DNA from 3 places in the Blautia massiliensis (ex Durand et al. 2017) genome. Region 1 is predicted to be linked to each of the others. Evidence: predicted binding sites of a transcription regulator. Region 1 holds the regulator's gene; each other region holds the start of a gene.
What was found. Region 1 encodes HrcA, which represses chaperone genes, less so after heat shock. Its sites were predicted from a motif close to TGTTAGCACTCNNNNNNNNNGAGTGCTAACA; they were not measured.
Positions count from the first base shown of each region.

Region 2: a site for HrcA is predicted at 1,756-1,786, ahead of clpB (ATP-dependent chaperone ClpB). Genes of this name have one in related genera too.
Region 3: a site for HrcA is predicted at 1,547-1,577, ahead of groES (co-chaperone GroES). Genes of this name have one in related genera too.

Region 1 covers NZ_CP146725.1:3,206,912-3,210,114, reverse strand. Annotated here, with positions in the region: gene dnaK (molecular chaperone DnaK) at 1-706, opposite strand, end outside; gene grpE (nucleotide exchange factor GrpE) at 764-1,399, opposite strand; gene hrcA (heat-inducible transcriptional repressor HrcA) at 1,418-2,461, opposite strand; gene V9W66_RS15070 (ABC transporter substrate-binding protein) at 2,638-3,203, opposite strand, start outside.
Region 2 covers NZ_CP146725.1:875,951-879,153, reverse strand. Annotated here, with positions in the region: gene V9W66_RS04245 (LytTR family DNA-binding domain-containing protein) at 1-333, shown strand, start outside; gene V9W66_RS04240 (hypothetical protein) at 326-739, shown strand; gene V9W66_RS04235 (methyltransferase family protein) at 745-1,356, shown strand; gene clpB (ATP-dependent chaperone ClpB) at 1,881-3,203, shown strand, end outside.
Region 3 covers NZ_CP146725.1:3,346,715-3,349,917, reverse strand. Annotated here, with positions in the region: gene groL (chaperonin GroEL) at 1-1,178, opposite strand, end outside; gene groES (co-chaperone GroES) at 1,226-1,510, opposite strand; gene codY (GTP-sensing pleiotropic transcriptional regulator CodY) at 1,808-2,593, opposite strand; gene topA (type I DNA topoisomerase) at 2,739-3,203, opposite strand, start outside.

The sequences.
Region 1 (3,203 bases):
CCTCTTTCAGTCTCTGAAGAGCCATCTTGTCGTTGCTTAAGTCTACGCCCTCTGTTCGCTTGAACTCGGAAAGCATGTAATCTGTAACCTTCTTATCAAAGTCATCTCCACCAAGACGGTTATTACCAGCTGTGGAAAGAACCTCGATAACGCCATCACCGATCTCGATTACGGATACATCGAATGTACCGCCGCCAAGGTCGTATACCATGATCTTCTGCTCTTTCTCATTGTCAAGACCATATGCAAGAGCTGCTGCTGTAGGCTCGTTGATGATACGTTTTACATCAAGACCTGCGATCTTACCTGCATCTTTGGTAGCCTGACGCTGGGCATCGTTGAAGTAAGCCGGAACTGTGATAACTGCCTCTGTTACTTTCTCACCAAGATATGCCTCTGCATCCTTTTTCAGTTTCTGAAGGATCATTGCTGAGATCTCCTGTGGAGAATATTTCTTGTCATCGATGGTTACACGGTAATCGGTACCCATCTCTCTTTTGATAGAGGAGATCGTTCTGTCTGCATTTGTAACTGCCTGACGTTTTGCAGGCTCACCTATCAGACGCTCTCCTGTTTTTGTGAATGCTACAACGGATGGTGTTGTTCTTGCGCCTTCTGTATTTGCGATAACTGTCGGCTGTCCACCTTCCATTACGGCTACACAGCTGTTTGTTGTACCTAAGTCAATACCAATAATCTTTCCCATGATTTTTTCCTCCTGTTTTAGTCTGTATCTGTAAAATTACAACTTGTTAACAATTAATCAGTTAGCAACTTTTACCATGCTGTGGCGTACTACAAAATCCTTATAAGTGTAACCTTTCTGGAATTCTTCCACCACGATGTTCTCTCCAACCTCTTCATCCTCCACATGCATCACTGCATTATGGAAATCCGGGTTGAATTCCTTTCCAACTGCTTCGATCGGCTTCACACCAAGCTCATCCAGTGTTGTGGTAAGCTGCTTGTAGATCATTTTCATTCCATCTGCAAAAGCATCGCCTTCCTGTGCCTGTGCAAGACCTCTTTCGAAGTTATCCACAACCGGCAGGATCTTTTCAACGATCTCTTTTGCTCCGATGATGTACATGCTGGATTTTTCTTTTTCCGTTCTTTTACGGAAATTATCAAATTCAGCCATGGTACGCTTCAGGCGATCGGTAAGTTCCTCCACCTTCTGCTCAGATTTATCTTTTTTCTTCTTTCCGAAGAAGGAAGCTTTTGATTTTTCTTCTTTTTTATCCTCTGAGGCAGCTTCTTCGCCTGGAGTATTGTTTTCTTCCTCCGGCAGATCTTCTCCCTCCGGTGTCAGGTTTTCTTCTTCCTGATCTCCGTCAGTTACGGGGATTTCCTTCTCCGCTTCCTGCTCTTCGGATGTTTTCTTTGTCTCCTCCGACACTTTTTTTCTACCGCCTTTCTAAGTTTTCTTCTTTTTCAAAACGTCATCCAGATGATTCTTCAGTTCCTTCAGACTGTCCACTACATTCTCATAATCCATTCGTTTGGGACCGATGATCCCGATGGTTCCGTACATTCCGTCTCCCAGTTCATATCTGGCAGTTACAATGCTGCAGTCCTTCATGGTCTGGATCGGCATCTCATCACCGATGTAAACCTGGATTCCTGTATTCTCTCCATCTGACATCTGTTCTTTTACAAGATCGGCAAGTTCATGCTTCTCCTCAAATGCGGAAATCAGCTCCGTTGCCTTCTCTTTATCGGCAAGCTCCGGATACTTGAAGATGTTCGTTGCACCTGAAGTATAGATCTCCATATCTTCCTCTTCCACATGAATGGTGGCTGCCACTGCATCCAGAACCGTTGCCACCACACCGCTGTGGCTGCCTGCCTGTTCCTTCAGTCTGGCGATCATCCCAAGGTTGATATCCTGGATTGGGATCCCATTGAGATTGGTGTTAAGAAGAAGATTCAGTTTCAGGATCGTCTGGTCGTCCATTTCCTCATCCAGATTGATGATCTGGTTCCGGACTGTGTTGTTGTCACTGACAACCACTGCCACAAGCTGAAGCTCGCTCATTCTCGACAGCTGGATGAACTTGATCTTGTTGCCGCTGTACTGCGGAACGGAAACCATGGTAGCATAGTTGGTATTGGAAGCAAGAACCTTCGCAACCTTCTTAAGCACCTTATCCATCTTATCTGTCTTCTCAATGATCAGATCTCGCAGCTCTGCAACCTCTGCTTCCTTCTCCTTCATCAGCTCATTGACGTAAAGTCTGTAGCCCTTATCTGAAGGAATCCTTCCTGCTGAGGTATGAGGCTGGACGATATAGCCCATATCTGTCAGGTCTGACATTTCATTTCGGATCGTTGCGGAACTTACATTGAGATCCGCATACTTGGAAATGGTCCTGGAACCAACCGGTTCTCCGGTCTCCATATAGGTCTTGATGATTGCTTTTAAGATTTTTTGCTTGCGCTCATCCAACACCTCTTCCATGAAGCCATCTCCTTTCCTTTTTATTCTTTCCTGACGGATGTTGATTCTTTTTTTATATCTGTTAGCACTCATTTTAGTGGAGTGCTAACATCTACAGTCTTTAAGATATCACCATGTAAAATATTTGTCAATATGTTTTGAAAAAAAGTTCTTATTTTTTCAAAACAAAAAAAGCATCAGTACGATGCTTTTTTGTAATACTGGTCTATGCAGTCCTGTGCCCCGGCAAAAAATTCCGCTTCTGTTTTCTGTCCCAGCACATATTTCTGAAATTCCGTTCCCATGGACGAAACAGCTTCTATGGAATCGGCACACAGTGGTCTTGCCTTCAGCTTATAATCTTTCAGATATTGCCGGATCATTTCAATGCCATCCAGATCAAAATTCTTATCCTCGATCACATCCAGTCTTGCCGGACACATTTTTGTCAGCTGTCCGTAATTTTTACTGGCCTCATATCCGGACACATACTGAAGGAACTTCAGAGCTGCTTCTTTATGATCAGAATTTTTATTCAGTACATACTGCCAGGTTGCGACATTGGTCACCTTCTTGGCAAATTCCGGAAATAGTGCCATATGGATCTTATCTTTTCCATATACGCCTGCATTCTGAAAGGTCCTCAACGCACCGGTATACATGAACATACATCCATACTGGCCGTTTATAAATTTTTCATTCAGCTGATCATGCTGGTCGATCAGATTCTCCTCTGATATCATCCCTGTATCCAGCATTCGCT
Region 2 (3,203 bases), 1.7 Mb from region 1:
CTTATACAAGGAATTTTTGAAAAAAAGCTGTATCAGATACCATTAAATGAAGTCTTGTATTTTGAAACCGTTGATAAAAAAACATTTATGTACACTCATCACAAAATATTTGAATGTAAAATGACACTTTCTGCTATTGAACAAGATTTAATAAGGTCAAATGTTGTAAGGATAAGCAAAACAGCCTTATTGAATATTTCTTGTCTGGTCTGTGTTAAACCTTACCCTAACCACAGATTATTGGCAGAACTTAACAATGAAGAAAATCTGATTGTTTCAAGAAAATATATTCCTATTCTAAGAGATAAGATAAGGAGTGGCTATTATGAATAAATTTTTAAGGACATATCTTCCTGCATTTTCTATGGCATTTACATTTATTATTTTGTATGCAACAATAAGCAATATTATAGTAGGATATTCTAAAGACAGATTTTGTTTCTTTATTTTGCAGGTGTTTGTTTATCTTATGGTGTCAGTGATTGTCGATTGGCTTCTATCATTTATAGATTTTAGCAAATATATACATCACTTTATTGCTGAAATGATTATATTATACCCAATAACCATTGGTGTGGCATTTATAGGTAAATGGTTTGCGTTTAGTGCAATTAACATTACATGGTATTCATGTGTCTATATTTTAATTATGATAGCTATTCATTGCTATTTTTATCATATTTCCAAAAGACAAGCTGATGAAATAAACAATTTTTTAAAATTAAGGAATAAGAGGTAATAGTAATGGGCGATATGACAAAATTTAATAGTGCTATTGAATATTATATATTTAATGTGTTGCTAATGTGTTTACTTATTTCCGAAATATTTATTTTCTTTTATACACGTTCAAAGCAAAATAGAACTGAAAAAATTGACACTAGAGATTTAGGAACGAAATGGTTGTTATATTTAAATTTGGTATTTTGTTTGATAATTAGTTTTCTATGTGTCAGTCAAAAAGCTCCATTTTACATAAGAGAATTGACGTTGCCTGCTTACTTTGCAAAAATTGGTATGTTAATTATAGCAGTCGGGATTTGTATTCGTATAAAAGCTGTTTTAACTTTAAAAAAGGCATTTACATTAAATGTTCAGATTAGTAAAGAACAACAGCTAATAACAAATGGCATGTATAAATTAGTCCGCCACCCTGCCTACACTGGAAGTATTCTGTCATTATTGGGCGTGAGTATTGCGTTAAAGAATATCCCTGCTATATTGATAGTTGCTATTTGTAGCTTTGTTTGCTATCAAATAAGAATAAATGTTGAAGAAGCAGTTTTACAAAAATATTTCAAAGGATATAGCTTATATAGAGAAAAAACATACAAACTTTTTCCGTACATATATTAAAATTGTTGATAACCAATGTTTTATCATTAAGGTAAGATTGCATTATGGAACGTTTTAAGAAGATTATTTAGCAAAATACAATTTATCGAAACACAATTTATAATTGAATATATCAATATTTTAGCTCGTACAAACAACAAGTTTTGTGCGGGCTTTTTTTATACTCAAAAATTTTTATCTTCAACTTAGCAAATCACACCTGCCATTCCCTATATGGTGCGGAAAGAGGGATAACCACTTTTCACGTCGTAAGACTGGATAGCATGGCGTTAAACGCTTGACACCAAAAAACAAAAATTGGTGTCAAATTGGTGTCAAAACAGAAAAAATCACAATTTCAAAAGAAATAAGATACTGCAAACCATTGATTTTAAAGGGTTTGCAAAAAAATATAAAAAATATTAGCACTCACCTCTTGACAGTGCTAACAAATAGTGTTATAGTTCTCCTAGAACAAGAAAAAAGCACAGCATTTCCGGTATGTGAATATTGAAAATGCTTTTCATAGAATAGGAGGAAAGCCTATGAATATCAGTAAATTTACACAGAAATCCGTACAGGCTGTCCAGGATCTTGAGAAGGTTGCTTATGAATATGGCAATCAGGAGATTGAGGAGGAACACCTTCTGTATGCATTGCTGACACAGGAGGACAGCCTGATCCTCAAGCTGATCGAGAAGATGGAAATCCAGAAGGAATATTTTATTGACACAGTTAAGAGGGCACTGGATGCCAGAGTTAAGGTTTCCGGTGGAGAGCTTCGATTTGGTCAGTATCTGAACAAGGCACTGGTCAGTGCAGAGGACGAAGCGAAGGCTATGGGAGATGAGTATGTATCGGTTGAGCATCTCTTTCTTTCCATGCTGAAGAATCCAAGCCCGAGCATGAAGAAGCTATTCAATGAATTCGGAATCACCAGAGAGCGTTTTCTTCAGGCATTATCTACAGTCAGGGGAAACCAGAGAGTTGTCAGTGACAACCCGGAGGCAACCTATGATACTTTGAATAAATACGGTGAGGATCTTGTGGAGAAGGCGAAGAACCAGAAGCTTGATCCGGTGATCGGCCGTGATATGGAGATCCGGAATATTATCCGTATCCTTTCCCGTAAGACCAAGAACAACCCGGTTCTCATCGGTGAGCCTGGCGTTGGTAAAACAGCAGCCATCGAGGGACTGGCACAGCGTATTGTGGCAGGAGATGTACCGGAAGGTCTTAAGAATAAGAAGATTTTTGCCCTGGATATGGGTGCGCTGGTTGCAGGTGCCAAGTATCGTGGTGAGTTTGAGGAACGTCTGAAAGCGGTACTTGAGGAAGTGAAGAAGAGCGAAGGACAGATCATTCTGTTTATCGATGAGCTTCATCTGATCGTGGGTGCAGGTAAGACAGACGGCGCCATGGACGCAGGAAACATGCTGAAGCCTATGCTTGCCAGAGGTGAGCTGCACTGTATCGGTGCAACAACTCTGGATGAGTACCGACAGTACATTGAGAAGGATGCTGCACTTGCCCGTCGTTTCCAGCCGGTTATGGTAAATGAGCCGACAGTGGAAGATACCATTTCCATTCTCCGTGGCCTGAAGGAAAGATATGAGGTATTCCACGGTGTTAAGATCACAGACAGTGCATTGGTTGCAGCTGCCACACTTTCACACAGATACATTACAGACCGTTTTCTCCCGGATAAGGCAATCGACCTTGTTGATGAAGCCTGTGCGCTGATCAAGACGGAGCTGGATTCCATGCCGACAGAGCTGGATGAGCAGAGACGTAAGATCATGCAGCTGGAGATTGAAGAGTCTGCCCTGAAAAAAGAAACTGACAACTTAAGTAAAGAGCGTCTGGCT
Region 3 (3,203 bases), 140 kb from region 1:
CGAAGCTTTGCTTCTTTCATCTCTGTCTCAGTAGCAGCACCTACACGGATAACAGCTACGCCGCCTGCCAGTTTTGCAAGTCTTTCCTGAAGTTTTTCTTTATCAAACTCGGATTTTGTCTCCTCGATCTGCGCACGGATCTGAGCAACACGTTTTGCGATGGCATCTTTATCGCCAAGGCCGTCAACGATAACTGTATTCTCTTTTGCAACCTTAACGGATTTTGCACGTCCGAGCTGCTCCATTTTAGCTTCCTTCAGATCAAGACCGAGCTCGTCAGAGATCACCTGTCCGCCTGTCAGGATCGCAATATCCTGAAGCATCTCTTTTCTTCTGTCACCATAGCCAGGTGCTTTAACAGCTACTACCTGGAAGGTTCCTCTCAGTTTGTTAACGATCAGGGTTGTGAGAGCCTCACCCTCAACATCTTCTGCAATGATGAGAAGCTTTGCACCAGCCTGAACAACCTGCTCAAGAAGCGGAAGGATCTCCTGGATGTTGCTGATCTTCTTATCTGTGATCAGAATATACGGATCATCAAGAGTTGCCTCCATCTTCTCCATATCTGTAGACATGTATGCGGAAATATATCCACGGTCAAACTGCATACCTTCAACAAGGTCAAGCTCTGTATGCATGGTCTTGGACTCCTCAACAGTGATAACACCATCCTTGGAAACCTTCTCCATAGCGTCTGCAACCAGCTGTCCAACCTGCTCATCACTTGCAGAGATTGCGGCTACATTAGCGATCTGAGCTTTTCCGTTGATTGCCTGGCTCATGTTCTTGATTGCTTCTACTGCAACATCCGTTGCTTTTTTCATTCCTTTTCTGAGGATGATCGGGTTCGCTCCTGCTGCCAGGTTCTTCATTCCCTCATGTACCATTGCCTGTGCAAGTACAGTCGCTGTTGTAGTACCATCACCAGCTACATCGTTTGTCTTGGATGCAACCTCTTTGATGATCTGAGCGCCCATATTCTCGAATCCGTCCTCAAGCTCGATCTCTTTTGCAATGGAAACACCATCGTTTGTGATAAGCGGAGCACCGAAAGATTTGTCAAGTACTACATTTCTTCCTTTCGGTCCAAGTGTTACTCTTACTGTATCTGCAAGTTTATTTACACCAGCTTCAAGTGCTGCTCTTGCTTCTGCGCCGTATTTGATCTCTTTTGCCATGATAAAATGACCTCCTATTTATATTGATATACGATAAGATGTTTATATTATTTAATGATTGCCAGGATATCTTCCTGCTTTACAATAATATAATCCGTTCCATCCATCTTTACTTCTGTTCCTGCATATTTGGAATAGATAACAGTATTTCCGACTTCTACTTCCATTTTTACTTCTTTTCCGTTTACAACTCCGCCAGGTCCAACTGCAATAACCTCTGCCTGCTGTGGTTTCTCCTGTGCCTGTCCCGGAAGCACGATTCCGGATGCTGTTGTCTCTTCTGCTTCAACCTGTTTTAATACTACTCTGTCGCCTAAAGGTACTAACTTCATGATCTATGTTCCTCCTTTATAAGTTCCATCTTCGTCTGCTAGCACTCACTTTATACGAGTGCTAATCACTATGGCTATATTAGTGAATTTCGCATATTTTCGCAACCCTTTTAAGACATGGTTTTTCTATATTATTCTGACTTTATCTCTTTTATACTCTTGTTTTCTCTTGTTTTCTTAATTTCATTATTTATTTTCATTTTATAAAACAGACAAAAAAGAGACTCCCGTGATAACGGGCAGTCTCTTTTGTCACGTTCTTTATCCTATATCAGGCATCTGACAGTGCTGATCACATTATGCCTTCTTGCTTCTCTGTGCTTTTATCTCCTCAAGCTCATCAAAGATCACTTCATTAAGAACTTTAATGTAAGTTCCCTTCATACCGGATGAACGGGATTCGATCACACCTGCACTCTCGAATTTACGCAGTGCATTTACGATCACGGATCTGGTGATACCTACACGGTCAGCGATCTTGCTGGCAACCAGGATACCCTCATCCCCATCCAACTCATCAAAGATATGGATGATCGCCTCAAGTTCTGAGAAGGACAGTGTACTGAATGCCGATTTGACAATCTGCTGTTTTCTGTCTTCTTCTGCGTTCTCGTCATGAACCGCACGCATCATTTCCAGACCAACAACTGTTGTACCATACTCGCTGACGATAATATCCTCAATATCATAGGGATGATCATTGCGGTACATGAATAACGTTCCCAGTCTCTCACCTGCAATATCGATCGGATTCACGATTCCCTGATAATTTCCGGGTACATGCTCAAAGCCAAGTGTCTGGAGATTGACATTCTCCTTTGTGGAAAGAACACCAAGAAATCTCTCATTCAATAACGGGTCGATATGTCCGCCGATTTTGTCATCGATCAGCTCTGTGATCTCATCCACACCCGGGCAGATACTGACTCCCAGAACCTTACCTTTCTTACTGAGTACCAGGATATTGGAACTTAAGGTTTCCATGAGCACCTGGCAAATGTCGTTAAACACTACCTTGCTTGAGCTGCTGTTATGCAGAAGCTTATTGATTTTTCTAGTTTTATCTAGCAACTGAACGCTCATTTTTCCTCCTTTCACTTTCGTACCTTGAAAGAAATCGTTTTTCTAGTCTAATATTACACGTTATTCTGGAAATTTACAAGACATTTTTATATTTTTTTATTTTTAACGGGATTTTCTGAAAATTAATAGAAAAGCATTTATTCAATCAATCTTCATCTTTTGGTTTTTGTTCCACATATCCGCAGGTTTCCTGGCTGCAAACCAGCTTATTTCCCTTTTCGAGCATATAATTACCACATTTCGGACATTTCTTTGCAGAAGGTTTCTGCCAGGACATAAAATCACATTCCGGATTATTCTCACATCCGTAATATTTTCTGCCTTTTTTCGTTTTTTTCATGACAATTTCGCCGCCGCACTTCGGACATGCAACACCGATCTTCTCATAATATGGTTTTGTATTACGGCAGTCCGGAAATCCGGGGCATGCAAGAAATCTTCCATGAGGACCGTACTTGATCACCATGTTGCGGCCACAGTTGTCGCAGATCACATCCGTAACCTCATCCTGTATATCAACTTTCTCAAGCTCTTTCTCAGCCTCATCCACATCATGCTTCAGATCCGGATAGAAGTTACGTACAACCGTTTTCCACTGTACGGTACCTGC